Regions from separate parts of the Nocardioides aquiterrae genome, predicted to be linked through region 2. Evidence: riboswitches for the same ligand, from Rfam matches in the RefSeq annotation. Region 2 holds a riboswitch; each other region holds the start of a gene.

Region 1 (7,743 bases), on a different contig from region 2:
GGACGCCTGGCTCGCGACCTGGTCCCGCGCCGAGGCCGCCGTACCGCACCCGCTGGACCCGATCCAGCTCGCCGACACGGTCGTCTCGCTGCTGAAGTCCCGCGTCCCCGCCAGCACGTGACCAGCTGGCCGGAGGTCCTGACCGCCCTGGTCGGTGGCGCGGACCTCAGCGCGGACCAGACCGCGTGGGCGATGGGCGAGATCCTCGCCGGCGAGGCGACGCCCTCGCAGATCGCCGGCTTCGCGGTCGCGCTGCGCGGCAAGGGCGAGACGATCGACGAGGTCACCGGCCTGGTCGAGTCCATGTACGCCGTCGCGACGCCGCTCTCGGTCCCCGGCCGGCTGCTCGACGTGGTCGGCACCGGCGGCGACCGGTCCATGTCGGTCAACATCTCCACGATGGCCGCGATCGTCGCCGCCGGCGCGGGTGCTCGCGTGGTCAAGCACGGCAACCGCTCCGCGTCGTCGCAGTCGGGCTCCGCCGACGTGCTCGAGAAGCTCGGCATCCGCCTGGACCTGCCGCCGGAGCGGGTGGCCGCGGTCGCCGAGGAGGCCGGCATCACGTTCTGCTTCGCCGCGGCGTTCCACCCGGCGATGCGGCACGCCGCCGTGCCCCGGCGCGAGCTCGGCATCGGCACCACGTTCAACCTGCTCGGCCCGCTCACCAACCCCGCGCACGCCGCCGCGCAGGCGATCGGCTGCGCCGACGCCCGGATGGCGCCGGTGATGGCCGGCGTGTTCGCCAGGCGCGGCGTGGACGCCTGGGTGTTCCGCGGTGACGACGGCCTGGACGAGCTGACCACCACGACCACCTCCCGGCTGTGGCGCGTGCACGGCGGCGAGGTCGTCGAGGCGACCGTCGACCCGGCCGCGCACGGCATCCCGCGCGGCACCGCCGAGCAGCTGCGGGGCGGCGACGCTGCGCACAACGCCGACGTCGTACGGCGGGTGCTCGAGGGCGAGGACGGTCCGGTGCGCGACGCCGTCCTGCTCAACGCCGGCGCGGCGCTCGCCGTGCACGCGACCCCGGGTCTCGACCCCGACGAGGCGCTGGCCGCCGGCCTGGACCGGGCCCGCGAGGCGGTCGACACCGGTGCCGCGAAGGCGACGCTGGACCGCTGGGTCGCGGCCACCTCGGCCTAGAGGTCGAGCACGTAGGCCCGGCCTTCGGGGCGGAAGCCGACCTTGCCGTAGTAGGGCCCGACCATCGCGGGCGAGGTGACGACCCGCCGGATCCCCAGCTCCTCGAGCAGGCCGCTGCGGCGCCACACGAACTCGCCCGGGGTGAAGTCGCGGTACCGCGGCGTGCCGTAGTCGAGGACCACCCGCGCCACATCGCCGTCGCGGTGCACCACCACGACCCCCACGGTCTCGTCGCCGCGCATCACGATGAAGGCGTGGTCGTCCGCATCCGGGTCCCAGAGGAAGTCGGGCTGGAAGCGGAGGATGTCCTCGCCGTGGACCCGCAGCACGTGGCGCAGGTACTCGTCGGTGGGCTCGACCTCCAGCACGTCGAACGCCGCCTCGTCGTGGCGCTGGCGCTGCAGCTGCACGATGAACCAGAGGTTGATCGCGGTGAGCACGACGTTCATCGCGACCATCGGCCAGACGCCGATCATCGCGTTGAAGAAGACCAGCACCAGGCAGGCGACGGTGTTGAGCACCCGGAAGCGCAGCACCCGCGCCTGCAGGAGCGAGAAGACCAGGAGCGCGCTGCCGGCCCACCCGACGATGTCGAGCCAGTCCATCGCCCGCGCCGGCTAGTCGAGGCCGAGCGAGAACGCCGACTCGAGGTCGTGCCGCGAGTAGGCGCGGAACGCGATGTGGGTCTCGGTGCTGGTCACGCCGGGCACCTTGTTCAGCTTGTCGGCGACGACGCTCGCGACGTCCTCGTGGGCGCGGACCCGGACCAGTGCGATCAGGTCGATCTGGCCCGTCACCGAGTAGACCTCGCTCACCCCGTCGAGGGCGGCGATCTGCTCGGCCACCTCGGGGATCCGGGCGACGTCGGCCTTGACGAAGACGATGGCGGTGATCATGGCCGCCAACCTAATGGACGTGGGCTATCGCGTGGGCTGGTGCACGGTGGAGAGCCCGCGGCGGTCGGCGAACGGGACCAGCGAGAGCCGGGACTGGCCGACCGCGTCGTGGACCGCGAGGTGGCGGGTGGCGCCGGCGACCGGACAGGTCCACTCGCCGTCGACGTCGACCAGGCGGATGCCCGGCGACTCCAGCCAGCGCAGGACCTTCTCGGTCTCCTCGGCGGTGGCCGCCGGGGTCGGACCCGGGGCGGGGGAGACGGTCTCGGCCGAGAGCCGCAGCGTCGTGACGTACGCGCGCGCGTCGGCGCCGGGCGGGATCACCCCGGCGGCGGCGAGCCGTCCGTACCGCACCACGTGGACCTCCCACCGGCCGGCCCGTCCGGTCGGGTCCGGCTCCCGCCGGGCGGCGACCACCTCGGGGCAGCGGGTGAGCGCCGAGAGCCGCTGGGTGCGGGCGGCGGCCCGGACGAACGCCGCCAGCCGGTCGCGGTGGATGCCGGCCTCCTCGAACCGCTCGTCCGCGGCCAGCGCGGCCATCCGGGCGTTGATCGCCTCGACCACCTCGTCGGGGCGCCGGAGCAGGGAGTCGCGCAGCTGGCGCACCACGGCGGCGTACGTCGCGTCGTCGACGCTGCCGTCGCAGGGGGACAGGCAGCGGTCCATCTCGGCGAGCACGCAGGGCGACTTCCGCGCGGGCGCCTTCGGCAGCTTGTCCGAGCACTGGCGGACCGGGAACGTGTCGTGGAGGGCGGCCAGGCACTTCTCGGCCGTCTTCTTCGACGAGAACGGGCCGAGGTAGTCGGCGTCGTCGTCGAGCACCCGGCGGACCAGCGACAGCCGCGGCCAGGGCTCGCGGGTGAGCTTGATGAAGTGCACCTTCTCCGGGAACCGCGAGCGCCGGTTGTAGCGCGGCTTGTGCTCGGCGATCAGCCGCAGCTCGCGCACCTCGGCCTCGAGGGCGGTTGCGCACTCGATGCCGTCGACCCGGCTCGCGATGCCGACCATCTCGCCCATCCGGGACCGGGTCTCGGAGGCGGTGAAGTAGGACCGGACCCGGCTGCGCAGGTCGCGCGAGGTGCCGACGTAGAGCACCCGGGCGCGCTCGTCGCGGAACAGGTAGACCCCGGGCGCGTGGGGGAGCGCCTCGGCGAGATGGCGCTTGCGGCGCTGCGCGGCGGTGACCCGCGAGGAGAACGTCTGGAGCTCCTCGAGGGTGTGGACGCCGAGCCCGCCGAGCCGCTCCATCATCCCGTGCAGGACGTGCACGGTGGCGCGGGCGTCCTCCAGCGCCCGGTGGTTGGGCGTCACCGGCGAGCCGAACGCCTTGGCCAGCGAGGAGAGCTTGCAGTTCGGCGCGTCGTCGCGGGTGATCACGCGGCGGGCGAGCTTGGCGGTGTCGAGCACCTCGAACCGCGGCCACGCCCGGCCCTGCTGCTCCGCGAAGTGCTTGAGGAAGCCGACATCGAACGGCGCGTTGTGGGCGACCAGCACGGTGCCGGCCGCGAACTCGAGGAACGCCGGGAGCGCCGACTCGATCGGCGGCGCGTCGGCGACCATCCCGTTGGTGATGCCGGTCAGCACCGCGATGAACGCCGGGATCTCGGTGCGCGGGTTGACCAGCGTCTGGAACTCGCCGAGCACCTCGCCGCCGCGGACCTTCACGGCGCCGATCTCGGTGATCATCGCGCCGCCCTCGGCCGAGCCGCCGGTGGTCTCGAGGTCGACCACGCAGAACGTGATGTCGCGCAGGGGACGGCCCAGCTCGTCGAAACTGCGTTGCGACTCCCACCGGGAGGTCGCACGCTGGGCGCCGCTGATCATGTCCTCGACGCTAGATCGGCCCACCGACAATCCCCGGGACGACGCGCGGGTCGCCCCGGTGACCTGCCCATTGACTACGCTCGGGGCCACCGCGAGAGAGGAGCGTCATGAGCACTGGCCTTCCCGACGACCAGCGCTGGCGCTGCGCCGGCTGCGGCAACCTCACCCGCTTCGACGTCACCCGCACCCGCCGGACCACCGAGTTCTGGCACTTCGACCTCGCCGGCGACCACCGCGTCGAGGAGACCGACGTGCGCGACGAGGCGGTCGAGCGGGTCACCTGCCGCTGGTGCGGCCGCTCCGATGCGATCGAGCTCGTGCCGCGCCACCAGCCGGCGCCATGACCGAGGGGGGAACCGGGCCGGGGCTCGCGGACCTGCCCGAGCCGGTCCGCGTCCGGGTCGTCGCGCTCACGGCCGACGTGCTGCCCGACGTACCGAAGCTGCCGCCGGCGGTACGCCGGGTGGCCGGCTTCGCACCCGCGCGGCGGGCCCGGCTGGGTGCGACCGCCATCTCCGAGGCGCTCGCGGACGACGAGCTGCGCGAGCGAGTCGGCACCCAGCTGGCGGCGCGCCCGGGCCCGGACCCGGCCGACGCCGTGGGCGACGCCGCGCACCGCTGGCTCACGCGTGCCGAGGGCTGGGAGGAGGCGCTCGCCGACGCGGTGCGCCGGGTCGCGGAGCGGCCCGAGCCCGGGAACGACCGTGCGGAGCGGGAGCTGGAGCGGCTGCGGGCCCGGCTGGCGGATGCCGAGCAGTCGGTGCGCGAGCAGCGGGCGGCGCACAAGGCCCAGCTGGACGAGGTCAAGGCCGAGAACGCCGCCCTGCGGCGCAAGCTCGGCGACACCCGGCTCGCCGAGAAGGACGCGCGGACGGCGGCCGAGGAGGCCGCGGCGGCCGAGCGCGCGGCCGGGGAGCGGGCCGCCGCGCTGGAGCGGGAGAACCGGCGGCTGCGGTCCCAGGTGGAGCGGCTGGAGGAGGAGGCGCGCGAGGGGCGCCGGGACGCGCGGTCCGAGCGCGACGAGGCGACGCTGCGCGCCCGGATCCTCCTGGAGACCGTCATCGACGCCGCGACCGGGCTGCGCCGCGAGCTCGCGCTGCCCCAGGTCAGCGGCGCGCCGGCGGACCGGGTCGAGGCCGACGTCGCAGAGGCCGGCCACCGGGTGCCGGCACAGGCGTCGCTGGAGCAGTACCTCGCGATGCCGCGGGCCCGCCTGGTCGTGGACGGCTACAACGTCAGCAAGGCGGCCTGGCCGAGCTCGTCGCTGGAGGCCCAGCGCGCCCGGCTCGTGCGGTCGATCGCGCCCCTCGTCGCGCGCACCGGAGCCGAGACGACCGTGGTGTTCGACGCCGCCGAGACCGACCACCGGCCGCCGGTGCCCGCGCCCCGCGGCGTCCGCGTCCTCTACAGCCCGCGTGGCGTGATCGCCGACGACGTGATCCGCGAGCTGGTGGCCGCCGAGCCCGAGGGGCGGGTCGTCGTGGTGGTCACGGCCGACCGGGCGGTCGGGCGCGACGTGGCCCGGGACGGCGCGCGCGTCGTCCCGCCCGAGGCGCTGCTGGACGTGCTCGGCCGGTGACCGTCGGGCCGCTGTCGGTGGGCCCTGTCACCGTTCCTGGCATGACGACGAGAATCGACTGCGACTCCTGCACGGTGCGGGGTCTCCACTGCCACGACTGCGTGGTGACGGTGCTGCTCGGGCCGCCGCCCGAGCTCAGCCTCGACGACGACGGCGCCCGGGCGCTCGACGTCCTCGCCGCCGGTGGCCTGGTGCCTCCGCTGCGGCTGGTCCAGCCGGTCGACGGACCCCAGGTGGAGTCCGCCTGACCGTGACCAGAGTGACCGATGTGACGTCTGTGACAGGTCACGGCAAAGTAACGGAGAAACGCCGAGCGACTTCGGTTGAAAGTTTGGCCGTCGGGCGATGTCGCCGTTAACGTGTGGCACTCAGGTGGCCGGACCGTGGATCACTCGGATCCTCGCGGCCACCGCGCTGAGTCTCGGTCCGGTTCGCCGGTCCGGGAGCCGGGGAACCAACCGGTGGCCGTGCTCGGACGACCACCACTGGGGTGAATCCTCCGCCTGAGCGGAGGTAGGGCAAACGTTGTGCCCGAATCCGTCAGCTCACCCGGTAGGCGTACGACGTAACAAGGAGAGCGCCACCTCGTGCTGAACGCCCGGAAGCGACTCGTCACCCTCGTGTCCGGTAGTGCCCTCATCGCCGCCGTGGGATTCATGCCCTCGACGCCGGCGAACGCCGAGCCCGACATCAAGGACGTCCAGGCCCGGGTGGACCGGCTCTACCACGAGGCCGAGCAGGCCTCGGAGCGCTACAACGACGCCAAGCTCGAGCTCACCTCCCTCAAGCGCGACCTCGGCCTCCTCAAGGCCGACCAGGGCCGGCAGGACGACCGGCTGGAGCAGGTCCGGCGCCAGGTGCAGGACTCCGTCATCCGCCAGTACGAGGGCCAGAACCTCTCCGCGATGGGCCAGGTCGTCCTCTCCGACGACCCGCAGAAGTTCCTGTCGCAGCTGTCCACGATGTCGGCCTACAACGACATGCAGGACCAGCTCTTCGACGACTACGCGACCGAGCTGAAGTCCCTCGACATCCGCAGCGACGCCACCGCCAAGCGGGCCGCGCAGGTCGCCACGCTCGAGGAGAAGCTCGGCGCCGAGAAGGCGACGATCGACAAGAAGCTGGCCGAGGCGAAGACGCTGCTCGGTGAGCTGCAGGCCAAGGAGCGCCAGGAGATCCTCTCCCGGGGCTCGACGACCCGCACTCCCGAGGTGTCGGCGTCCGGGCGGGCCGCGGCCGCGGTCAGCTACGCGATGGCCCAGGTGGGCAAGGCCTACGTCTACGGCGCGGCCGGCCCCAACGCCTTCGACTGCTCCGGCCTCACCATGATGGCCTGGGCGCAGGCCGGGGTGTCCCTGCCGCACTCCTCGAGCGCGCAGTACAGCTCCGGTCCGCACGTCGCCGAGAGCGACCTCCAGCCCGGCGACCTGGTCTTCTACTACAGCCCGATCAGCCACGTCGGCATGTACATCGGCAACGGCCTGATCGTGAACGCCGAGAACCCCAGCTCGGGCGTGCGGGTCACGGGCCTGCACTCGATGCCGTACGTCGGAGCGGTTCGCCCCGGCTGACACACTGGTACGCGTGAAGACCGGTCGTCCCCTCTGGTGGGTGGCCGGTCTTTCGCTGTGCCTGCTCGTCGCCGTCGGCCTGGTCACCTGGGTCGCCGTCGACGACCAGCCCTACGTCGCGCCCACGCCGGCCGCGTCGACCGGGGGCAGCCCGTCGCCGGCGCTCGCCACCGAGGCGCTGCGCTCGTTCGAGCGGGCGGTCCGCTCCGGCGACGAGGACGCCGCCCGCGCGCTCGCGCCGGCGGACGACGCGGCGGCCGCGGACCGGCTGGCGGGGATCGTCGCCAACGCCCGCGCGGCGCGGGTCCGCGACTTCACGCTGCGCTACGTGGACGCGGAGGGCGCCTACGCCGACGGCACCTGGCAGGCCGCCGCGGACGCCACCTGGCAGTTCGAGGGGTTCGACCGGGCCCCGGCGCACGCCGAGGTCCTCGTCGGCCTGCGCGACGACGGCGGCCGGGTCGCGATCACCGGGTTCGGCGGCGGCGACCGGGTCTCCCCGCTGTGGCTCTCCGGCCCGCTGGAGGTCCGCCGTACGCCGCGGACGCTCGTGCTCGTCGACGGCTCGGCCGCGGAGGCGCGCGAGTACGCGCTGCGGGCGCGGACGGCGGTGCCCGTCGTCCGCCGGGTGCTGCCGGACTGGCGGCGTGGCCTGGTCGTCGAGGTGCCGGCGTCCGAGGACGACCTGGACCGGGCCCTGGACGCCGACCCGGGCACCTACGACCAGATC
Region 2 (7,743 bases):
TCGTCGACGCCGCGATGGACGCGGCCGCCGAGCTGCGGGGTGAGCCGGCCGAGAGCACGGGCAGCGCCGCCGCCGAGCCCGCCTGAGGCGGGCGACGTGGAGCTGATGCGCACCGGCCCGGCCGGTTCCGAGCGGCCGGTCGTGCGGCACGACGGCCGGACCTACGACCTGAGGCCGCTCACCCACGACATCGACGGAGCCTTCCTCGCCGGCGGCGGCATCGACCGGGTGCGCGGGGCGCTGGCGGCGGGCACCCTCCCGGAGACGCCGGTGGACGGCCGGATCGGCGCCCCGGTCGCCCGCCCGCAGGCCGTGATCTGCATCGGCCAGAACTACGCCGCCCACGCCGCGGAGATGGGCGCCGCACCGCCCGCGTCCCCCGTCGTCTTCCTCAAGCACCCCAACACGGTCGTCGGGCCGTACGACGACGTCCGGATCCCGCGCGGTGCCGAGAAGGTCGACTGGGAGGTGGAGCTGGCGGTGGTCGTCGGCCGTCGCGCCCGCTACCTCGACTCCCCCGACGACGCCTGGGAGCACGTCGCCGGCTACTGCCTCTCGAACGACGTCTCCGAGCGCGGGTTCCAGTTCGACGAGTCCGGCGGACAGTGGTCGAAGGGCAAGTGCTGCGAGACCTTCAACCCCCTCGGACCCTGGCTGGTCCCCGCCGACGAGGTCCACGACGTGGGCGCCCTCCGTCTGTGGTCCACCGTCAACGGCGAGCCCCGCCAGGAGTCCTCCACCCGGGACCTGATCTTCTCGGTTCCCTACCTCGTCTGGCACCTCTCCCAGTACCTCGTCCTCGAGCCCGGCGACGTCGTCAACACCGGCACCCCGCAAGGCGTCGCGCTCTCCGGACGGTTCCCGTACCTCCGCAGCGGCGACGTCTACGAGGCCGGGATCGAGGGGCTGGGCGAGCAGCGTCAGTCCGTCACCGACGAGTGAGGTCGAGGTCGAGCATCGGTCGACCTGGACAAGGGCAGGGCCGCGTGCGAGCCTCGGACCGATCTCGGGCCTCTCTCGGGCCGACCGCAGGAGGACCGGGATGACCAGCTCACTGGAGGCCGCGTCGGCGGAGTTCTACACGGCGCTGAACGCGATGCTCGGCGGGGACGTCGAGCCGATGCTCGCGCTGTGGTCGCACGCGGACGACGTAACCTACATGAGCCCGTTCGGGGAGCTGCTCACCGGCTGGGAGCCGATCCGGGCGTCCTGGCAGGCGCAGGCCGACGCGCACCTGGGCGGCGAGGTCCGCGCCGAGGAGGTGCGCCTCGTGGAAGGCGACGGGCTGGGGTTCGCAGTCGGGTTCGAGCGCGGCGAGGTCCAAGTGGAGGGCCGGCCGACGACGGTCGACATCCGGGCCACCAGCCTCTACCGCCGCGAGGACGACGGGTGGCGGATGGTCGGCCACCACACCGACCCGCTGGGATGAGTCACGAGTTCGGCCGAAACGTCGCGCACTGGTCCAGACATTCTCTACGATCACGCGCATGAGGCCTCGGGTCCTGGGTACAGCGTTAGCCGCTCTCGTCGCGCTGGTCGCGGCCCTGCTCGCGGCCCCCACCTCGCCGCCCGCGTCCGCGGCCGGCCCCTCGCTCGGCGCTCCGACCGACCTCCGTACGACGGTCGTGGCCGGCCAGAAGGCGATCCGGGTGACGTGGAGCCCGCCGAGCTCGGGGGTCCCCGCAGGCCTGGCCTACGAGGTCCTCCTCGACGGCGAGGTCGTCGACACCTCGATCCTCGAGACGACCTACACGATCACCGACCCCGGCCTGGTCGTCGGGCACACCTACGACGTCGGCGTGCGGGCCACGGTCGTGGCCAGCCACAGCGCGACGGTCTCCACAGCGCAGCAGCTCTACATCGCACCGGTGACGACCGTGCAGTCCGCGAACCCGTCGAACCCGTTGGCCGGTCGCGAGTGGGGCGTGTACACCGGCCTGCAGGACCAGGCCGTCATCGGGTGGCGGGCCGCGGGCTATCCCGACAAGCTCGCGCCGATCGCGATGATCCACAAGGCGAAGTTCTTCGGCAACTGGATCCCCGACGCGCAGGTGTACCAGCAGACCAAGGACTACATCGAGGGCGCGCAGGCCGGCGACCCGGAGCGGCTGACGATCCTGACGTTGTTCCGGATGTTCCCGTGGGAGGGCAAGGCCAGCATCCTGCAGCGGCTGCCGACCCCGGCCGAGCAGGCGTCGTACAAGAGCTACGTCACCAACGTGGCCCGGGCGATCGGGGACAACCGGGTCGCCGTGGTGCTCCAGCCGGACGGCTTCTTCGCGTGGAAGGCCTACCACACCCTCAAGCCGAAGGTCGGCCGGAAGCAGGCGCTGCTGCCCGCGCGGATGCTCGCCTGGACGTCGAAGACGCTCGACGCCGCGGGCCCGAACGTGAGCGTGTACGTCGACATGGGCTCCGAGGACTGGGCGCTGGGCAAGGTCGCCCCGGTCGCGAAGTTCCTCAAGCTGTGCGGCGTGGAGTACGCCCGCGGCTTCTCCCTCGACGTCTCGCACAAGAACTACCTGGACCGCGAGATCCTCTTCGCCCAGAAGGTCTCCCAGGCGCTGGCCGCGATGGGCCTGAAGAACAAGCACGCGGTGATCGACACCTCCGACAACGGCCAGCCGTTCGCCGGCAAGGAGATCAACCCGCCGGGCTCGCACCAGCCCTACACCCCGCCCGGCGAGATCGACCCCTGCACGAAGAAGAACCAGGGCACGCCCTGCACCGCACTCGGCGTGCCGCCGACCACCGACGTCGACAACCCGGCCTGGGACCTCGGCGCCGAGGTGAACAAGGCCGCGGCCAGGTACGTCGACGCCTACCTGTGGGTGAGCCGGCCGTGGCTGCCCGACCAGGGCCAGGGCGGCACGAAGTTCAGCCCGGACTTCGCGAGCCGGCTGCTGAAGACCTGGACGTTCTCGCCCTACGAGCCGTTCACGGCGAAGGGCACGTAGCGGTCGGTCGGGTCAGTCGAGTACGCCGGGGGCGGCGTCCTCGTCCTCGACCCACTCGTCCTCGGTGTCGAAGAGATCCCGCTTGCGACCCTTCCGGTCGTCCGTGCCGCGGCCACCGCGACCCGACGCGACCGAACCGGTGCCCCGGCCGCCGGCCGCACCCCGGCTGCCGCCGGTCGTCCCTCGCCGGCCCGTCGCCGCCGCGGAGCCCGCGCGCCCAGTGGCGCCCGAGCTGACCGCGGGCCCGCCGGAGCGGCCGAGTGCGCCACCCGAGACGCCTGTGCGTGACGTGGCGCCGATACCGCGCACGCCGCCCGCGGCAGTGCCGGGGTTCGTGACGACCGGAGTGACCCCGCCGCGGATCCCGCCCGCGGTCAGGCCGGTGCCGAGCAGGCCGCCCGCCGCGCCGCCCGCCGGGGCACCCGCGAGGCCGAGGCCGGTCCCCGCGGTCAGCCCGCCGGCCGAGGCGCCGGGCACGCCCGCCGAGACGCCCGGCGTACCGCCGGAGGCCGGGACGCCGGCCGGGTCGAACGGGCCCCCGCCCTGCGGCGCACCGCCGGGGTCGGAGCTGGGATCGGTGCCCGGGTCGGTGCCGGGGTCGCCGGGCACGTAGTCGATGCCCGAGTCGGGGTTGGACTGGTCGTGGTGCTGCGGCTGGTGCGGGTGCCAGGTCGGGTTGGACGACGTCTGCCAGTGCGAACCGCCGCCCCCACCCGCGGGCGCGGAGCCGCCGGACCCACCGGCGCCGGCGCTCCCGCCGGCACCGCCGCCGTTGACGTGCTTCGGCGGCGGGTCGGGCTCGCCGTGGATCTTCTTCATCGTGGCGGTGGAGTGCCCGAAGACCCGGTCCATCGCGTCGGCCTGCTTGCGCGCGCGCTCCTCCTGGTCGGCGTACGCCGCCTGGTAGTCGGCGTGCGCCTGCCGGTTCTGGGCCTCGGCCTGGATGTCCTGCGGCGTCGGCTGGCCGGTCGGCCGCTGGTACGGCGGCGGCTCGCTCAGCGGGTGGCTCTGCAGGTTCGCCTGCTCCGCCCGGGCCGCCGTGATGACGTCGGCCGCGTTGCGCAGCGCCTGAGCTCCGTCGACCAGCTCGGCGGCCTTGTCGCCCATCTTCTGGGCGGAGCGCTGGAACGCCGCGTCGATCGCGGGACCGGTCTTGCCGCCGATCCGCTCCTTGACCTCGGGCGAGGCGGTCGCGAGGGCGAAGCCGATCTGGCCGAGGATGCGCTGGCACTTCTCCCACTCGTCGGCGTGGGTCGCGATCGTCTCGGGCGTCGCGCCGTTCAGCGCCTGGTCGAGGCGCGCGCGCTGCGGTCCGGCGGCCACGTCAGTCCCCCTCCGTCGACAGCGGAAGGGAGCAGGAGTTGTTGGTCTCGAAGCTGGGCGCCGCGACGCACGAGGTCGACTCCGCGATGCCGTTCAGCGCGGTCGCGTTCGACACGTCGGTGTCGACCATGTTGTCGGTGAAGCTCGACAGGTTGTCGCGGTAGCCGCGCAGCCCCGCGGCCATCTGCAGCACGGCCTTGGCGACGTGCTGCTGGGCGACGCTGCTGTGGTGGCCGAGCTGCGCGCCGGCCTCGGACCCCCCGAAGACCGCGCCGATCGGATTGACGTTGTTCTGCTCGAGCTCGTCGGCGTTCCGGCCGAGCATCCCCCGGACCTCGTCGATCAGGTCCTCGGGCAGCTGCAGCACCCCGAGCATGTCCAGCGCTTCCATCTGAACGTGTTCCTTCCCCCGAACTGAAGGTCGACAGCTTCAGCAGCCCCCTACCCCGGCCGCCCGGGACACGAAACCTCATCGACTAGATTCGCTGCAAACATCTCGGACCCAGGAGCTGATGGATGCGCCGCACCGCCGTACCCGCCGCTCTCGCGGCGCTCGCCCTGCTCGCCGGCTGCGGCGGCAGCGACGACCCGGCCCCGACCCCGGCGCCCTCGAGCGGCTCGACGGACCCGTCGGGGTCCGCGTCCAGCCCGAGCGCGGACGTCGCCACCGGCATCCGGCTGACCCAGCCGAACAGCACCGTGGTCGCGCCGGAGGCGTGGACCCGGGGCCGCACGATCGTCAGCGGCGAGACGTCCGCGGACAGCCCGGACCACCTCGCCTGGGTGTCGCTGGGCGAGATCGAGGCGTTCGGGTCGGACCAGGACGCCGAGCAGCTCGGCCACACCCGGATCGCCTCGGACCCGAGCCCGAGGAAGCCGAAGCTGCTGCCGGTGGCCGAGCTCGACGGCCGGCCCGCCTACCACGTCGCGGGCTGGGTGGGCGGATCCCGCTACATCGACGAGTACGGCGCGATCTGGAACGACCGGATCGTCTCCCTGGTCTTCTCGTTCAACGAGAAGGTCCCGGCGGCCGAGCGCACCCAGGTCGTCGAGCAGGTGCTGCCGACCTTCCAGTGGAAGTAGGCAGGGTCCTCAGCGGCGGTAGCGCAGCGTGCCGGGGTACCACTTGTCGGTCCACAGCTTGTCGGTGCGCACCCGGGTGCCGGAGTACGGCGCGTGCAGCACCCAGCGGTGCCCGTGGCTGAAGCCGGCGTACACGCCGACGTGGTACACGCCGCCGCCGTCGTAGAAGAAGATCAGGTCGCCGCGCTTCATGTTGCTGCGCTTGATGTGCTTGGCGAAGTGCGCCTGCGCGGACGAGGTGCGCGGGATGTGCTTGAACCCCGCCTTGCGGAAGGCGTAGTAGGTCAGGCCGGAGCAGTCGAACGCGTTCGGGCCCGAGGCGCCGTAGCGGTACGGGTCGCCCTTCTGGTGGACCGCGACGCTCATCGCGCTGCCGACGCGGCGCGCGGACGGCGCCGACGGGGCCTGCTTGTGGCCCTTCTTCTGGTGGTGGGCCGCGTGGTGGGCGGTGGCGCCGTGGGCCTCGGAGGTGGTCGGTGCGGTGGCGAGCAGGCCGACGGCGAGGGCGCCGCTGGCGAGCACGCGGAGCGCGCCGGAGCGCAGGGAGTGCAGGGTGGGCATGCGGATGCTTCCTTCCCACGCCTGTGAGGTGAGCTGTCGGGTTCGGGCGAGAAGGTGCCCGGCCACCGGTCGGTGGCTTCACCCCGAGCGGCCGCCGGAGGTGCTGCGGCCGCGGAAGTGGGTCCCCCACTCCTGCCTGTGCTGATGTCTCGGGTTCGGTCGCCCGGGTGGCAGGACTCGGCGTGCCCGGGCGATCGGGGACGCTAGCCGAGGAATTCACGCGATCACGAGTCGCCGGACCGCGGATCCCGTGGCCTGGGCCACACCCCCCGCGTGGAATCGTGACCCGGTTGGACGGAGATCACACAGTTACACCGGTGTCGCGCCCGGTGTCACGCCCGGTGTCACGCCCGGTGTCGACCCTGCACCACGTGGCCCTCGTCGAGGCGGACGACGCGGTCGGCGACCTCCCAGACCCGCCGGTCGTGGGTGGCCACCAGGACCGCGGAGCCGGCGTGGGCGGCGGCCGCGAGGACGGCGACCACCTGGGTCACGTGGTCGTCGTCCTGGTGGCCGGTCGGCTCGTCGAGGACGGCGACCCGGGGACTCAGCACGAGCGCCCGCGCGACCGCGGTCCGCTGCTGCTCGCCCAGGGAGGTCTCCCGGACGCCGCGCCGGGTGAAGGCGTCCAGGTCGAGGGCCTCGGCGAGCGCCGAGAACGCCGCGGTGGGGTCGACGCCGGCGCGGTACGCCGGCAGGCACACGTTGTCCTCGACGCTGAGCCCGGCGAGCAGCCCGTGCTGCTGCGGCACGACGGCCACCACGGCCCAGTCGGTGACGCCGGCGGTCGGGACGCCGTCCACGGCCACCTCGCCACGATCGGGCCGCTCGAACCCGGCGGCCAGGTGGCACAGGGTGCTCTTGCCCGACCCGGACGGCCCGGCCAGGGCGACGAGCTCCCCCGGCGCCGCGGCGAGGCTGACGTCGTGCAGCACCTCGACGCGGCCGGCGCCCGCGCCGTACCCGTGCCCGACCTCGACGACCCGGAGCCCGCTCATCGGTCCTCCTCCGGTCGCCGCAGCCGCACCTGGTCGCCGTCGGCGTCGACCACCACCCGGCGGTCGGGGAACAGCTCGAGCACCTCGGGCGGGAGCTGGAGCCGCCCGGTCGCGTCGATGACCGCGGCGGCGGTACGGCGGCCGGCGGTCTCGCTCGACAGCACGCCGTGCCGCAGCCGGAGCAGCCGGTCGGCGCGGTGCGTGATCCGGTCGTCGTGGCTGCTGATCACGACCGTCGAGCCGGCGGCCGCGGCCGCGAGCAGTGCGTCCATGACCCGGTCGGCGTTCGCGTGGTCGAGCTCGGCGGTCGGCTCGTCGGCCACCACCAGGGCGGGCCGGCCCACCAGGGCCATCGCGACCGCGAGGCGTTGCTGCTCCCCGCCGGAGAGCGCCTCGGGGCGGTGGCGGGCGCGGTCACCGAGCCCGACCGCGTCGAGCGCCGCGTCCGGGTCGTGGCGGGCGGCGCCCCGCCAGGACGCGACCTGGCGGAGCTGGTCGGCGGCGCACAGGTGCGTGAACACCGCGCTCGAGGAGCGCTGCGGCACGAACCCGATCCGCCGCCGGCGCAGCCCGCGCAGCTCGCGGGTCGAGGCGCCGCCCACGTCGCTGCCGAGCACGGTGAGCCGGCCGGCGCTGGGCCGGTCGCGGGCGCCGAGCAGCGTCAGCAGGCTGCTCTTGCCGCTGCCGGACGGGCCGGCGACCACGGTCAGCGCGCCGGGTTCGAGCTCGAGCCCGAGCCCCCGCAGCGCGTGGGTCTCCCCCGTCGCGGAGCGGAAGACCTTGACCAGGTCCTCGCACGACACGGTGGCCCGGGTGTCACT
Region 3 (7,743 bases), on a different contig from region 2:
GCTCGCGTGGAGCGGCAACCAGGTCGACAGCAAGGCCTCGACCGACCACGTCGCGGTGTGGTTCACCTCGTTGTGCGTCGTGCGGGACGAGGGCGGCATCGACGGCTGCGTCCGGGCCAAGGACCCCCAGGGCCGGCTCATCAGCGCCGAGACCGACGTGTTCGCGACCGACCGGCACACCGCCCTCACCGTCCCCAACGACGGCTACGTGCCTCCGAAGACACCGCAGCAGGAGGGCCTGCAGAACAAGTGGCCCTTCGGTGCCGAGAAGACGACCTACCCGGTCTGGGACGGCGTCATCGGCGCCGCGGTCGACGCGAGGTACACCGGCACCGACGAGGTCGACGGGCTGCGGACCTACGTCTACCGGGCCGACGCGAGCGCCGAACGGGTCAAGGTGGTCGGTGACGTCAAGGGCAGCTACCTGCAGACGACCGAGTACTACGTCGAGCCCCGGACCGGTGCGATCATCAACCAGGTCGTGCACCAGGAGCGCGTCGCCCGCGGTGTCGGCAAGATCCTCGACCTCGACCTCGCCTTCACCGACGACCAGATCCGGACCAACGTCGACGACGCGCACGCGAACATCGGCCAGCTGCGGCTGATCGAGGACATCGTCCCCCTGGTCGGCTACCTCGCCGGCGGTCTCGCGGTGGTCGCGGGCCTGGCCCTGCTGCTGCTCGGCCGCCGCGGCCGCCGGGTCGGACAGGAGGGACCGGAGCAGGTCGCCGCAGCGGCTACTCCGTCAGCACCTCGCAGCTCGTGACGTCCTCCGCGTGGAGGCAGGTGTCGCGGCCCTCGTTGCCGACGACCCGGTCGGTGCCGTCCCCGGCGTCGATCCGGTCCCGCTCGCCCGAGCCCGTGACGACGTCGTCGCCGCCGAAGGTCTCGGCGCGGAACGGCCAGTAGTAGCCGCCCGTCACGACGTCGGCGTCCTCGGTCCCGAGGTAGACCCACCGCAGCCGGCTGGCGAGCTCGAGGTCGCCGACCGAGAGCAGCGTCCCGACCTGCTCGCCCTCCCGCTCGACGACGCCGTCGGCCTCGCGGACCGTGATCGTGGGGCCGGGGTCGTCCTCGGGACGGATCGTGCGCGCGGGCCGGCCCAGGTAGCCGCGGTCGTCCCCCTCGCCGCCGTCGAGCACGAAGCCGCGCCCCTGCGTGACCGCGCCTTCGACGACGTCGTCGCCGGCGTCGCCGTAGACCTCGCTGGGCTTCGACGACCAGGTGGTGACCTGGTCGTCGCCGCTGCCGCCGTGCAGCACGTCCCTGCCGAACCGGGCGAGGATCGTGTCCCTCCCCGGCCCCCCGTCGACCGTGTCGCGGTCGTTGCGGTGCGGCGCGTCGTACCCCTCCGGCAGGAGGAGGTCCGCGCCACCGCGGCCGAGGAGCGTGTCGTCCCCTCCGCCACCGACGAGGTGGTCGGGGCCGGCCCCGCCGGCCAGGTGGTCGCCGAACGCCGAGCCGACGACCTCGAGGCCGGCCATCGGGACGATCCGGTCCCGGCCTGCACCTCGGGCGGTGCCTCGGTCGAGGTCGACCCGGATGGGCCCGCCCGCCGTCGCGTACGTCACGCTGCCGTGGCCCCCGTCCTGGTCGACCCGGCGACCGTCGGAGCCGACGTCGAGCACGTCGTTGCCGGGACCGCCCGTGAGCTCGTCGGGGATCCGGTAGCTGCCGCCGCGGTCGGTCCCGATGCCGTCTCGCTCGCCGAACAGCCGGTCGTCGCCCGGACCTCCGGCGAGCCGGTCCGCGCCGTCGCCGCCGCAGACGAGGTCGTCGCCGCCGCCGGCGGCCACGACGTCGTCACCGCCCCGGGCCACGATCACGTCCGGGCCGGCGGTGCCGGTGAGCCGGTCGTCACCGGCCGTGCCGACGATCGTGGCGCGCTCGCCGTGGCAGGACGGCGGCGCCGCCTGGGCCGGCGCGGGTGGAGCCAGGGTGGCGGCGAGGAGCGCCGAGACGGGGAGGGCGAGACGCAGCTTCATGCCCCCGGTACGCCCGAGCCGGGGTCCTGGTTGCATCACGAATCGCCGGACGGGTGCGCAGCCTCACACCGCCGCCGGGTTGGGCGGCGCTCGGGCGTCTGCCTACCGTCGTGGGGTCCCGCGTTCCTGCGGGACGGTCCCCGTGCGCGCCCAGTCCTGCCCGGCCGGAGGCCGGACATCGACGGAAGACGCTCGGGCAGGAGCGGGGGAACCACACGTTCCACGGGCCGCACCGCGGCCCTCGGGGTGAAGCAACGGCCGGACACCACGGCCGTGGCCGGGCTACTCCAGCCCGAACCCGACAGCTCACCTCGCCGGCGCTCGCTGGAGATCTCTCATGCGCATGCGCACCCTCGTGTCGGCCGCCGCGCTCGCGGCGTCCACGCTCGTTCCGGTCCTGGCGCTCGACGCGCCGGCCGACGCCGTCAGCGGGAAGACCTGGAACCGGCTCGCCCAGTGCGAGTCGGGCGGTCGCTGGCACATCAACACCCACAACGGCTACTACGGCGGCCTCCAGATCAGCCTCGGCACCTGGCGCGGGTACGGCGGCAGGAAGCTCGCCTCGCTCCCCAGCCGGGCGAGCCGGGCCGAGCAGATCCGGATCGCCGAGCGGATCAAGAAGCACCAGGGCTGGGGCGCCTGGCCGGCCTGCTCGGCGCGCATCGGCGTCCGCTGAGGGACCAGGACGGTCAGCCCAGCGCGGCGATCTTCCGCTCGAGGAGCCCGCGCTCGCGCGCGTTGCCGCACAGGCGTACGGCGAGCGCGAGCTCGGCGCGCGCCTCGTCGGTGCGGCCGAGCCGGCCGAGCAGCTCGCCGCGCACGCTGGGCAGCAGGTGCGAGCCCGCCAGCGACCCGCCGGCGACGAGCTCGTCGACGACGGCCAGCGCCGCCGCGGGCCCCCGGGCCATCGACAGCGCGACCGCGCCGTTGAGCTCGACGACCGGGGACGGGGCGATCCGGCCGAGCGCCTCGTAGAGCAGCACGATCCGCTGCCAGTCGGTCTCGGCGACCGAGGGGGCGACCGCATGGCACTCGGCGATCGCGGCCTGGACGCCGTACGGCCCCAGGCCGCGGCCGACCCGGCCGGCCTGCGCCAGCGCGGCCCGGCCGCGGCGGATCGCCTCCCGGTCCCAGCGGCGGCGGTCCTGCTGCTCGAGCAGCACCGGGTCGCCGTCCGCGTCGAGCCGGGCGGGGAAGCGCGCGGCGGTCAGCTCGAGCAGGGCCAGCAGCCCGTGCACCTCGGGCTCGTCGGGCAGCAGCGTGACCAGGACGCGGGTCAGCCGGATCGCCTCGCGGGCCAGGTCGGGCCGGATCAGCTCCTCCCCGGAGGTGGCCGACGAGCCCTCGGTGAAGATCAGGTAGAGCACGCTCAGCAGCGGGCCGAGCCGGGCCCGGCACTCCTCGTCCGGTGGCACCTCGAACGGGACCCGGGCGGCCGACAGGGTCTTCTTCGCGCGGGTGATCCGGGCCTGCACGGTCGCGGTCGGGACCAGGAACCCGCGCGCGATCTCGTCGCTGGTCAGGCCGCCCAGCACCCGCAGGGTCAGCGCGACCTGCGCCTCCCGGGACAGCATCGGGTGGCAGGCGATGAACATCAGCGCGAGCAGGTCGTCGCCCGGTGCCTCCTCCCGCGGCGGCTCGTGCGCCAGCGCGGCGTACCGCTCGTCCAGCGCCGACCGGCGCCGGAACGCGTCGATCGCGCGCCGGCGGCCGGTCGTCAGCAGCCAGCCCGCGGGGTTGGCGGGTACGCCGTCGCGCGGCCAGCTGACCAGCGCCTGCGCCAGGGCCTCCTGGGCCACGTCCTCGGCGAGGCTGAAGTCGCCGGTGGAACGGGCCAGCGCCCCGACGATGCGGGCGGACTCGATCCGCCACACCGCCTCGACCGCCTCGCGCCCGGTCCCGGTCACAGCTGGCCGGTGCGCTCCCGCCAGGCCCGCTCCCGCTGGATCCACGAGTTGTCCTGCGGGAACTCGTCGATGGTCGGGATCCGGCGGATCTCCGCCTTCATGCCCGGCCCCGCCAGCGGCGCGCGCTTCGCCCACTCGACGGCCTCCTCCTTCGAGGCCACGTCGAGGACCCAGAAGCCGCCGAAGAGCTCCTTGGTCTCGCCGTACGGCCCGTCCGTCACGACCGGCGGCGTCGAGGAGTAGTCGACGACGACGCCCTCCGCCGGGTCGTCCAGCCCGTCCATCGCGACGAGCACCCCGGCGTTGATCAGCTCCTCGTTGAAGCGGCCCATCGTCGCGATGACCTCCTCGAAGTCGAGGTCCTGCATCGCCGCCGCCGACTCGTCGGTCGAACGCATGATCAGCATGTACTTCACGGTGTTCTCCTGCGAAGCTCCGGGTCCTCCTCTCGGGACCCTCTCACGGGTGGGTCGAACGGGGAGGGCCCCGGATCGACATCGCCGGCGGTCACCGATCCCGGCAGTGCCCGCCCGCGGGTGACTTACGTCCCTACCCCGGCGGGTGAGCGGAACGAAAGACTTGGGTACGGTGCGAGGCACCGGGCGAGCGGACCGAAAGGTGTGCAGTTCATGGTCGACGTGGAGAAGGCTCTCGACGAAGCAGGTCTGAAGAACGCCAGTGTGCGCGAGTACGTCGCACACTGGGCGGAGATCACCGGAGCGGACCGGGTGGAGGTCGTCGGCGCCGCCGACGACGCCCGGCTGCTGGCGGAGGCGCTCGACGCCGGGGAGCTGCAGCCGGCCGGCGACGGGCTCTACTACTCCCGCAGCTTCCACAAGGACACCGCGCGCTCCGAGGAGCGCACGATCGTCGCGACGAGCAACCCCGCGGACAAGGGCGTCTACAACAACTGGCGGCCCTCGTCCGAGATGAAGCCGCTGCTCGTGGACCTGATGCGCGGGGCGTCGACGGGCAAGACGATGTACGTCGTCCCGTACCTGATGGCGCCGCCGGGCTCGCCGCTCGAGCGGTACGCCGCGGGCGTCGAGCTGACCGACTCGCGCACCGTCGTCCTCCACATGATCCGGATGGCCCGGGTCGGCGCCCAGTACCTCGACGACCTCGAGGACCCGGACAGCTTCGTGCGGGCCGTCCACGTGACCGGCGACCTGGAGAACCTCGGCCAGGGCACGCCGCACGACCAGCGCTACTTCGTGACGGTCGCCGACGAGCGCACGATCCTGCACTTCGGCTCGTCGTACGGCGGCAACGCGCTGCTCGGCAAGATCGCGCACGGCCTGCGGCAGGCCTGCTACGACGGGTGGGCGTCGAAGGCGTTCCTCGCGGAGCAGTTCATGCTGCTCGGGATCGTCGACAAGGAGACCGGCAAGCGGTACCACGTCTGCGGCGGCTTCCCGAGCGCCTCGGGCAAGACGAACCTCGCGATGACGCTGGCGCCCGACGCGCTCGGCGACCGCTACACGGTGGAGTTCTACGGCGACGACATCGCCTGGCTGTGGGTGAACCCCGATGACGGCCGGGTCTACGGCATGAACCCCGAGAACGGGGTCTTCGGCGTCGCCAAGGACACCAACGAGAAGACCAACCCGACCGCGCTGGACGCGATCCGGCCCGGCAGCGGCGCGATCTTCACCAACGTGGCCTACAACGAGGACACCCACGAGGTCTGGTGGGAGGGCAAGACCAAGCACCCGCCGGCCGACGTCGCCGGCTGGCGCGACTGGAAGGGCCACCTGATCTCCGAGCGGGACCCGGACGACCAGTCGCCGTGGGCCCACCCGAACAGCCGGTTCACGACCACGCTCGCCAACGTCCCGAATGTCGCGACGAACTTCGAGGACCCGGCCGGCGTGCCGATCGACGCGATCATCTTCGGCGGCCGCACCAGCGACCGTGAGCCGCTGGTCCGGGCGATCCACGACATCGCCGAGGGCGTGTACGACGGGCTGACGCTCGGCGCGGAGGCGACGTTCGCCGCCGAGGGCGTCGACGGGCAGCTGCGCTACGACCCGATGTCGATGCGTCCGTTCATGGCCTACTCCGAGGGCGACTACGCCGCGCACTGGCTGGACATCATCGGCCGGGCGACCGACCCGCCGATCTTCGCGCACGTCAACTGGTTCCAGCGGGACCCCGAGGACGGCCACTTCCGGTGGCCGGGCTACCGGGAGAACCTCCGGGCGCTGCTGTGGCTGGTGGAGCTCAAGGACGGGCTGGTCTCCGGCCGGCAGACCCCGGTGGGCGTCCTCCCGCTCGAGGAGGAGCTCCGGCTCGACGGCCTGGAGATCGACGACGAGGACCTCGACGTGATCCTCGCCCTCGACCTGGAGCGCTGGTGCCAGGAGATGGGCTTCCGCGAGGCGCACCTGCGGGAGTTCCAGAACCTCCCCGAGGAGATCTGGGAGGCGCACCGGCGGGTGGCCGCGGGCCTGGAGGCCGACCGCCTCGAGTACGAGCGCCAGGAGGAGGAGCGCCTGGAGGCGGGGCCACGCTGATCTGGGCGTCGGTTTCCCCACCCGGGCGGGTGGGACCCCCGTAGCATCGGCGGTGTGCAGGTCCCGGCCCCGATCGAGTACGAGCGGGCGAGCAGCGTCGAGCATGCGATCGGGCTGCTCTCGCGACTCGGCGACGAGGCGCGGCTGATCGCCGGCGGGCACAGCCTGCTGCCGATGATGAAGCTGCGCCTGGCCAACCCCGAGTACCTCGTCGACATCAACGACCTGCACGACGAGCTCGGCTACGTCGACATCGCTCCGACCGAGGTGCGCATCGGTGCGATGACGCGGCACCGCGAGCTGCTCGAGTCGGACGAGCTGGCGAGCGTCTGCCCGATCTTCCGCGACGCCGAGCGCGTGATCGCGGACCCGCCGGTGCGCAACCGGGGGACGCTCGGCGGCGCGCTGTGCCAGGCCGACCCGTCCGAGGACCTGTCCTCGGTGTGCACGACGCTGGACGCGAGCTGCGTGATCCGGGGCCCGGACGGCGAGCGCCTGGTGTCCATGGACGACTTCCACCTCGGGCCGTACCAGACCGTCGTCCGGCACGACGAGATCCTGACCGAGGTGCGCATCCCGGTCCGTCCCCACGGCAGCAGCGCCTACGCGAAGGTCGACCGCCGCGCCGGCGACTGGGCGGTCACCGCCGCCGGCGCCGCGCTCTGGCTCGACGACAACGGCACGATCGCGGACGTGCGGGTCGGCCTGGCCGCGGTCGGCCCGAACACCACCGGCATCCCCGCCATCTCGGAGGCGCTGCGGGGGTGGGCGCCCGGACCGGACGCCTGGGCCGAGGCGGCGGCGATCGCCGCGGCCAGCTGCCGTCCCGTGACCGACAGCCGGGGAACCGCGGACTACAAGCGCCACCTGGCCGGCGAGCTCACCCGGCGTACCCTGCGCACGGCCTGGGAGCGGGTGGTGGCGTGGAGGTGACGCTGACCGTCAACGGCGAGCCGGTCACCCGCGACGTCGAGGCGCGGCTGCTGCTCGTGCACTTCCTACGCGACGAGCTCGGCCTCACCGGCACCCACTGGGGCTGCGACACCAGCAACTGCGGCAGCTGCGTCGTCCTGTACGACGGCGAGCCGGTCAAGTCGTGCACCGTGCTCACCGCGATGGCCGGCGGCCACGACGTCGACACCGTCGAGTCGCTCGAGCAGGACGGCGTGCTGGACCCGGTGCAGCAGGGCTTCATGGAGTGTCACGGGCTGCAGTGCGGGTTCTGCACCTCGGGGATGCTGATGTCCGCCCGCGCCCTCCTCGACCGCGACCCGGACCCGAGCGACGACGACATCCGCGAGGCGATCTCCGGCCAGATCTGCCGGTGCACCGGCT
Region 4 (7,743 bases), on a different contig from region 2:
GACAGCGCTCTTCGTCCTCGGGTTCGCCGCGGTGTTCACCAGCTATGGCGCCCTCTTCGGCACGCTCGGCGGCACCCTGATCCGACATCAGGATCTGCTCATCCGAATCCTCGGGGTCCTGACGATCTTCCTGGGCCTGATGTTCGCGGGCGCGCTGGGAGCCGTGCCCGGCTTGTCACGCACCTTCCGGCTCGGCTACCAACCCAAGGTCGGTCTCGCCGGTGCTCCGGTACTCGGAGTGATGTTCGGCATCGGCTGGACCCCCTGCATCGGACCGACGCTGGCAGCGGTGCTCTCCCTGGCGACCACAAGTGGCACGGCCGGCCGCGGGGCCCTTCTGTCGTTCGCCTACAGCCTCGGGCTCGGGATCCCGTTCCTCCTTGCGGCCTTGGGCATCAGCCGCGCCTTCCGTGCCTTCGCCTTCGCCCGGAAGCACGCGCGCGCCGTGATGCGGATCGGTGGGGCCATGCTGGTGACCCTTGGCGTCCTGGAAGTTACCGGCATCTGGAGTGCCTGGCTGGCGAGTCTGCGGACGTTGATCGGCACCTGGCAAGTGCCCCTGTGATGCGCGCCCGAGCCGCTCTGTTCCTGCTGCGGCACCCCATGGTTGCCGTCACGGTGGTGCTCGCCTTGTTCGCTGCGGCCGCGTTCGGTGCGTCGATGGCCTTCTCGCGGAATTCACCGCCCGCGGCTCCTCCTCCAGGCGGTAGCGATGCGCTGGTAGCGCCCTACACGCTGCCGCCGCCCACGGAGTCCCTCAGCAGCACCGAGGTCGAGCCCGCGCATCGGGCACTGCATGCTCTCGGCCGCGCGTGCAAACGCACGCCTGCGCGACGGGACCGCGGCCGCGTGCTGCAGCCGCTTAGGGTCATCGAGAACTTCGCGTCAAAACACCCCCACGCTGGCTTCACCATCGATGACGAGTCCGGCACGACACTGGCGCTGCTCATCGTTGTCCGGAGCGAACTGGAGGCCTGCGACCCCGCCCTGCTTCCGCGGATTGACGCACTAATCCCGTCGAAGTACCGGTCGTGATAGCTGCATTTGCAGTTGCCGCGGCGGCGGGTGATGTGCCGCGCGACAGTAGAGGGTTCCTTGCTGAGCCCCGGCTCGATTCAGTCGAGGTCGGCCAGCAGGTCTCGGCAGGCTTGCTCACATGCGCGGCACGCTTCGGCGCAGACACGGCAGTGCTCGTGCATCTCGGCGTGGCGGGTGCACTCGTCGCCGCAGCTCTTGCAGGCGGTGGCGCACGCCTCCAGGAAGGTCCGGGTGATGTTGGCGTCGTAGCCGGTGTGCCGCGACAAGATGTTGGCGGTCGCGGAGCATGCGTCGGCGCAGTCGAGGTTGCTGCGCACACACTTGGTCAGGTCGGCGACGTTGTCCTCGCTCAAGCAGGCGTCCGCGCAGGCCGTGCAGGCCTGAGCGCATTCGATCAGACTCTGGATCGTCTGGGTGAGCTTGGCGGTGTCGATGCCGCCGAGGTCCTTGGGATAGGTCTTCAGCATCTGCTCGACGGTGTGCACGGAACTTCCCCTCGTCGAATGGCGCTGGCGAACACGGACCGGGTGGCCCGCTCCCGCAGCGGTACCCGTAAGGGTGCGGCGTATTACGGCAGCACGCCTGTCGGTCCCGGCTCCGGGGATCAGTGGCCGGCCAGATCGACCCGGACCCCCGGGCCTGCTGGACATCATCGGCGCGGACATCACCGGCGCGGGGGACGCTCGGAGCTGTCCCGGGTCGGTCGCACACGTTCCGCCTCGGCGAGGGCAGCCTCGCTCGCGACCCCGATTGGCACGGTCGACTGCGGGGAGCTGCTGTGGTTCGCCTGTAGCGTCGGTCTCGGGACCGCTATCGAGGCGGCGCCACCATCGACGACGGGCCTGACAACAGGCTCGTCGTCGCTCATCGTGCTGCGGTCTGAGCGTCAAGAGCGCGAGGCTTTCCCTTCAGCCCAGTGTCAGAGCACTGATCGTGGGGAGTAGGGGTGCTGCTAAGAACGCTGTCACCAGCCGCAGACGAGGGGCGTTCGGGGAGCGGTCCGTTGTCCCGGCTGTCGTACGAACCCGGATGACTGCCGAGGTCGTCGCTGACAGCGGCGTAAACGTCTCCGAACTTCCAGCCCGCGGCTGGCGTGCTGCCCGCGCCCTGGCTCCCGTCGGTCTGGGGGCGCTGCTCGGGGCGGCGTTCGAGCCCTTGGCCGTGCCCTACGTGATTCCGGTCTGCATCGCGGGACTCGCGCTCACCCTGAGGGACATCACCGCGTGGCGCGCTGCCCGCCGCGCGACCGTCTTCGGCATCGCCTTCATGCTCACCACGCTCGCGTGGTTGTGGCCCTCGATCGGCATGGGCGCATGGCTCGCGCTGAGCCTCGTCCAGGGGCTGTGGTTCCTTCCCCTCGGCTGCGGGCTGGTTCTCGTCCGCCGGCTGCGTGCGTGGCCCGTGTGGAGTGCCGCGCTCTGGTCGGCCGTCGAGGTGCTCCGTGGGGAGTGGCCGTTCGGCGGCTTCCCGTGGAGTCGTCTCGGGATGGCCGTGGTGGACACGCCTTGGGCGCAGCTGCTGCCACTCGTTGGCATCGGCGGCACCAGTCTGCTGCTCGCTCTCCTCGGGTTTCTCCTCGCCGCGGTGCTCGAGTCTGCGACTTTGCGCGTCCCGTCGCGCAGGTGGGCGGTCGTCCTCGCCGCGGTGTTCGCGCTGACGGTCTTGCCGGCCGTACTGGCCGAGCTGGTCGACAGGTCTCGAACCGTGACCGTCGCGATCATCCAGGGCGGTGTCCCGGGCGACGGGAAGGATCTGGTCGCCCATCACCGTCAGGTCACCCGCAGCCAGCAGGTGGCCACCCAGCTGCTGGCATCCCGCGTGCGGGCGGGGGAGGAACCGGCGCCGGACCTGGTGATCTGGCCCGAGAACTCGACCGCCGTGGACCCGTTCGGCGACCCAGAAGCACGAAACGCGATCGAAGCCTCCGTCGAGGCGATCGGGCGACCGATCCTCGTCGGGGCGATGGTGGATGATGCGGACCCACGGCGCGTCCTCAACCAGGGGATCGTCTGGGATCCCGCTACGGGGCCGGGGGAGCGGTATACCAAACGTCACCCGGTCCCGTTCGGGGAATACATCCCCTTCCGGAGTGTCCTCGGGCGCATCAGTCCGCGGCTCGCCGAGATCCCGCGCGACATGATCGCAGGCGGGCCGCAACCGCCTGTTGAGGTTGCCGGGACATCGGTGGCGATGGCGATCTGCTTCGACGTGGCCTTCGATGACGTGCTGCCCGAGCAGGTTCGTGAAGGCGCCGACCTGGTCGTCGTTCAGACCAGCAACGCGATGTTCACCGGCACGGCTCAGCGCGCCCAGCAGTTCGGCATCTCGCGGGCCCGGGCCCTCGAGACCGGACGCAGCGTGGTCGTCGCCTCCACGAATGGGATCAGTGGCGCGATCGGTCCCGACGGCTCGGTGGTGACCCAGAGCCGCACGCGGGGCACCGAGGTGCTGGTGGCCGACGTCCCCCTCGCCTCCGGTGAGACCGTCGCGGTGCGGATGGGACCGATGGTCAGCGGCGGGTCGCTCCTGGTTGCGCTGGGTGCCGTTCTCGTCGGTGTGCGCCGGTGTCGGGCCCGCTGACTCTGGGGTGCGCGCTCTTACTTGTTCAGCGTGCGCTTGAGCTGTACGGCGCGGCCACAGGCGACGCGATCGTACGGGTCTGGTGGGGCACCGACGTTGTGGGTCCGTCTTCCCTTCGGTGACTGGCTGCAACGGAGAGGCGCGTCGCTGCCCGTGCCTCCCAGCCCTCTCTCGGACTGGGAGGCAGCGACAGCAGCGTCGGGTGGCCTGCGATGACCAGGCCGGTTCAGACCTGCGTTTCTGCGCCGCCCAAGTGCCGGGCGCGGCCTCAGAAGCGACCGTAGGAGCGGGCGACGTCCCAGATGGGCGCGTAGCGCACCTGGCCGCCCGAGGCAGGCGCCTCCCAGACCATGCCGTCGCCGGCGTAGATCGCCACGTGCGATACCGACCCGCCGGGCGAGTAGAAGATCAGGTCACCCGGGCGCAGGTCGTCGCCCGAGACCGGCGTCGCCGCTGCGGCCTGCTCCGACGAGGTTCGCGGGATCGACTTTCCTGCCTGCGCGAAGACGTATTGGGTGAAGCCCGAGCAGTCGAAGCCCGACGGGGTCGAGCCGCCGTAGACGTACGGGACACCTTCGAGTTGGCTCGCCTCGGCCAGGAGCTTCTGTGTGAAGCCAGTCGCATGAGCGGCCGATCCTCCGCCATCGCTCGAGGTGGGAGCTGCCTGGCGGGCGGATCCACCGCTGGTCCGCAGGGTTTGGCCGGGGTAGATCAGGGCGGGGCTGGAGATGACGTCGCGGTTGGCCGTGTAGAGGTCTCGCCATGTGCTGCCGACGTTCTGCGCGATCGAGCTGAGGGTGTCGCCGGACTGCACCGTGTAGGTGGAGTGCGCACTGGCGGGGCTCGTCAGGGCGGGGGCGGCAACCAGGCCGGCGGCGATGGTGCCGGTCGCCAGGGCACGTAGCCCGCCGCTGCGCTGGCACTCGGCACGGTGCCTGCCGGTAATGGCGCGGGGCACCAGGGTGGTGTCGCTACCCGCTCCGCGGGGGGCACGGTGCCGTCCCGGCCGGGGCTGTTCGGTACGAATGGGCGTGGGTACGAAAGACATGGATCCTCCGGACGCCTACGAAGTTAGCTGTCGGGTTCGGGCCTGGAGGTGCCCGGCCGCTCTGGGCGGCTTCACCCCGGAGGCGCCCGTCCTGCAGGCGCCAAAGTTGGGTTCTCCGCACCCGCCGTCGTCAACTGAAGGCAACGCACATCCAGCGCGGCGGGTCTCGGCGACGCCAGAGGTGCACCCGCCGGTTGGCGAGTCCTACGCACGGTAGTAGATGCGTCCTTGCCGCACAAATGTCACACCGCGAGGCAGCCAGGCATGGGCCAGATCGTGGAGTTGCTCGCAGCCGTCGCTCGCAGCCGTCCAAGGTCCGGCTCTCGACCGGGTACCGGCCCGCCGCACCCACCGCTCTCTGTCTCAGTTTGAGCTTCAGGGATGGTGGGTGAAGCATCGCTACCTGTGTGGACGGCCGGGGAATCGTCTTCAGGCCAGTGGGTCGACCCGACCAGTGCACGCGAGGTGACGGCCTTGCTCGGCCAATGACGCCGGCCTCACCGGCGGCCGCCTGCTATTGGGTGTAGCCCTCGGGAGCGGCGGCGAACTGCTGCGCGCAGGTCAGTGAGCAGAACCAGTGCTCGCGGTCATCGTGTCGGAGGAAGTCAGCGGCTGTGGCGTGGGCGACCCACATGCGGCACACGGGATCGACGCTGCCGGCCTGCCGGGCGGGGGAGAGCGAGATCGCGAAGAGCTCTTGGGGTTCGGCAACGTTGCGGAGTTCGAAGGTTCCGAGGGATGCGACGCCACGGCCGGCGGTGCGTGCCGCGTCCGCGACCACACGAGTCGCGAGGGTCTGTCCACCTCCTGCCTGACCCGCGACTCGCGCGGCAAGGTTGATCGCGGCTCCGAACATGTCTCCTGCGCGCTCGACCGCTGATCCATGGTGAAGGCCGGCACGCGCCAGCGGGCAGCCGTCGAGTTCGGCTGTGGCCTCCAGTACGCGTTCCACCAGGTCCAGGCCGGCGGTGGGATCGGGAGAATCAAGCGGAAGCTCGCCGCCGCAACACTGGTCGTCGCCGGAACGCTGACTCTCGCCGCGTGCGGAGGCGGGATGGACGGCATGAACATGGGCGACGACTCGTCGTCGAGTCCGTCCGCCACCGCGGACGCGTCGGCTGAGTTCAACGACGCCGACGTCACCTTCGCCAGCCACATGATCCCGCACCACCAGCAGGCCGTTGAGATGGCTGAGTTGGCCGATACCCGCGCGCAGAGTCAGGAGGTCAAGGACCTGGCCGCCCAGATCAAGCGCGCCCAGGGCCCCGAGATCGAGCAGATGACCGCGTGGCTCGATGCCTGGGGCCAGCCTGCGCCGTCGGACATGGGCGGGATGGACATGGGCGGATCGATGCCAGGGATGATGAGTGAGGACGAGATGGGCCAGCTCGAGGGAGCCTCGGGCGCGGAGTTCGACCAGATGTTCCTCACGATGATGATCAGCCACCACCAAGGTGCCATCGAGATGGCGAAGACCGAGCAGGCCGACGGGAAGAACGAAGACGCCATCGACCTCGCCGCCCAGATCGAGCGTGCGCAGACCGAGGAGATCGCGACGATGCGTGAACTCCTCAAGTAGTCGACCGCCGGCCCAGAAGATGGAATCTCATCGCTCGACTACTATGCGAAGTAGTAATCTCTTCTGAATGGTGGAGGACCCCCGATGCCGGACCTGATCTACCTGCTGGCCGTGCTCGTCTGCCCGATCACGATGGGCGCCATGATGCTGATGATGATGCGCGGCAGCCAGCGTCGCCCCTCCCAGGCGAGCCCGGATGAGGTCGCGCGCCTGCGGGCCGAGGTCGATGAACTGCGCGCTCACGCCGGCGCGGAGCAACCCCAGGCAGGACCCGTGCAGCGGTGAGCGAGCTCATCGTCCCGCTTGCCGTCCTCGCCGCGTCGGGAACGATGACCTGGTTCTGCTGCGTGCGTCCGGTGTTCAGGGCGCGCTCCGCTGCCGCCAGCGGCGAGCGGTTCGAACTCTCCAACTGCTGTGCACCCGGTTCCCACGTTCCGGGTCCGCCCCAAGCGCCCGGCGACATCGCCGGGAGAGGCTGAGGCAGGGGCCTGGGTCGTGCCGGTGATGTCGGGGCTGGAGAGCGCCTTCTGCCGCAGCGCGCCGTGGCGGTGGTTCGCCCGGCGCGCGGTGTTGCCATGGGCTCTGTGTGGCCGGTCGCTGAGCGGTGAGGTTCTCGAGATCGGTGGGGGGAGTGGCGCGATGGCCGCCGGCGTCGCCAGCTCGTTCCCGCACATCCAGTTGACGACGATCGATCTCGACGCGGACATGGTCAGGGCAGCGCGGTCCGCCCTCGGCGGCCATTCCAACGTGACCGTCGGTGCCGCGGACGTGACCGCGCTGCCGTTCGACGACGGCTCCTTCGACACCGTCACGTCCTACCTGATGCTGCACCATGTCATCGCCTGGAAGGACGCCCTGCGCGAGGTTGCACGCGTACTGCGACCGGGTGGCGCCTTCGTCGGATATGACCTGACCAAGAGGCGCCTCGCTCGCGCACTCCACACCGCAGACCGCTCGCCGCACCACATCATTGCGCCGGAAGAGCTCACCCTGGGCCTCCGGAATGCGGGTTTCCTCGAGGTCGACGTCCGTCCGACCCTCGCCGGGCATGTGATGCGGTTCCGGGCGGTCACGACCGACGACCCCGCATGAACAGGCAACACCGCGTGGGTGATCCAACGAGCGGCAGGCACCGTGCGGCAGCAGCCGGGAAGCGGCGAGCGAAGCGATCGGCACTCAGGCGCTGGACCCCTCCCATCGTCGCCGGGCTGGCGGCCGGGGTGCTGACCGGCACGGTGGTCGTCGCCGGGATGAGGGGCACTTCCGGGACCGAGGTCGCGCTGGACAGTGCCGACCAGCCTCCTCCGACGACGACAACTACGACCGCAGCCCGACAAGGCAGGCATCCGTTCCGCCGCCGAGGGTAGAGGTCCAAGGAGATGCCGGGAACTCCGTCCGAACCAACGTTCCGGTGCGGGTGCCCGAGGTGGGCAGCGGAAACTTCGACATCGCAAAGGGGGCCTCGAACCCGACGGGATCCGGCGCAACCGTCACCTAC

What was found. Region 2 has a riboswitch for cyclic di-AMP ahead of ABD086_RS11250 (C40 family peptidase). Riboswitches for the same ligand answer to the same signal wherever they lie in the genome.
Region 1: linked by a shared signal. The riboswitch ahead of ABD086_RS17045 (C40 family peptidase) and the one ahead of ABD086_RS11250 (C40 family peptidase) in region 2 are both predicted to bind cyclic di-AMP.
Region 3: linked by a shared signal. The riboswitch ahead of ABD086_RS16505 (transglycosylase family protein) and the one ahead of ABD086_RS11250 (C40 family peptidase) in region 2 are both predicted to bind cyclic di-AMP.
Region 4: linked by a shared signal. The riboswitch ahead of ABD086_RS03730 (C40 family peptidase) and the one ahead of ABD086_RS11250 (C40 family peptidase) in region 2 are both predicted to bind cyclic di-AMP.

Annotation. Positions count from the first base shown of each region.
Region 1 is NZ_BAAAJE010000018.1:50,543-58,285, reverse strand. Features, by position in the region: gene ABD086_RS17085 (Rv3143 family two-component system response regulator) at 1-121, shown strand, start outside; gene trpD (anthranilate phosphoribosyltransferase) at 118-1,143, shown strand; gene ABD086_RS17075 (hypothetical protein) at 1,140-1,748, opposite strand; gene ABD086_RS17070 (Lrp/AsnC family transcriptional regulator) at 1,761-2,039, opposite strand; gene ABD086_RS17065 (DEDD exonuclease domain-containing protein) at 2,064-3,863, opposite strand; gene ABD086_RS17060 (hypothetical protein) at 3,971-4,207, shown strand; gene ABD086_RS17055 (NYN domain-containing protein) at 4,204-5,442, shown strand; gene ABD086_RS17050 (hypothetical protein) at 5,484-5,690, shown strand; cyclic di-AMP (ydaO/yuaA leader) riboswitch at 5,865-6,016, shown strand; gene ABD086_RS17045 (C40 family peptidase) at 6,030-7,013, shown strand; gene ABD086_RS17040 (hypothetical protein) at 7,027-7,743, shown strand, end outside.
Region 2 is NZ_BAAAJE010000008.1:38,871-46,613, forward strand. Features, by position in the region: gene ABD086_RS11215 ((2Fe-2S)-binding protein) at 1-86, shown strand, start outside; gene ABD086_RS11220 (fumarylacetoacetate hydrolase family protein) at 106-942, shown strand; gene ABD086_RS11225 (YybH family protein) at 1,043-1,429, shown strand; gene ABD086_RS11230 (glycoside hydrolase family 6 protein) at 1,488-2,957, shown strand; gene ABD086_RS11235 (hypothetical protein) at 2,970-4,280, opposite strand; gene ABD086_RS11240 (hypothetical protein) at 4,282-4,671, opposite strand; gene ABD086_RS11245 (hypothetical protein) at 4,797-5,363, shown strand; gene ABD086_RS11250 (C40 family peptidase) at 5,373-5,924, opposite strand; cyclic di-AMP (ydaO/yuaA leader) riboswitch at 5,928-6,077, opposite strand; gene ABD086_RS11255 (ABC transporter ATP-binding protein) at 6,269-6,922, opposite strand; gene ABD086_RS11260 (ABC transporter ATP-binding protein) at 6,919-7,743, opposite strand, start outside; gene ABD086_RS11265 (hypothetical protein) at 7,739-7,743, opposite strand, start outside.
Region 3 is NZ_BAAAJE010000016.1:164,754-172,496, reverse strand. Features, by position in the region: gene pgfA (cell envelope lipid trafficking protein PgfA) at 1-766, shown strand, start outside; gene ABD086_RS16510 (calcium-binding protein) at 738-1,985, opposite strand; cyclic di-AMP (ydaO/yuaA leader) riboswitch at 2,165-2,320, shown strand; gene ABD086_RS16505 (transglycosylase family protein) at 2,323-2,661, shown strand; gene ABD086_RS16500 (RNA polymerase sigma factor) at 2,675-3,892, opposite strand; gene ABD086_RS16495 (YciI family protein) at 3,889-4,299, opposite strand; gene ABD086_RS16490 (phosphoenolpyruvate carboxykinase (GTP)) at 4,522-6,408, shown strand; gene ABD086_RS16485 (FAD binding domain-containing protein) at 6,463-7,341, shown strand; gene ABD086_RS16480 ((2Fe-2S)-binding protein) at 7,332-7,743, shown strand, end outside.
Region 4 is NZ_BAAAJE010000002.1:253,344-261,086, reverse strand. Features, by position in the region: gene ABD086_RS03750 (cytochrome c biogenesis CcdA family protein) at 1-565, shown strand, start outside; gene ABD086_RS03745 (hypothetical protein) at 565-1,035, shown strand; gene ABD086_RS03740 (four-helix bundle copper-binding protein) at 1,116-1,523, opposite strand; gene lnt (apolipoprotein N-acyltransferase) at 2,068-3,618, shown strand; gene ABD086_RS03730 (C40 family peptidase) at 3,887-4,576, opposite strand; cyclic di-AMP (ydaO/yuaA leader) riboswitch at 4,665-4,819, opposite strand; gene ABD086_RS03725 (hypothetical protein) at 5,244-5,546, shown strand; gene ABD086_RS03720 (DUF305 domain-containing protein) at 5,550-6,245, shown strand; gene ABD086_RS03715 (hypothetical protein) at 6,330-6,530, shown strand; gene ABD086_RS03710 (class I SAM-dependent methyltransferase) at 6,750-7,337, shown strand; gene ABD086_RS03705 (DUF3152 domain-containing protein) at 7,663-7,743, shown strand, end outside.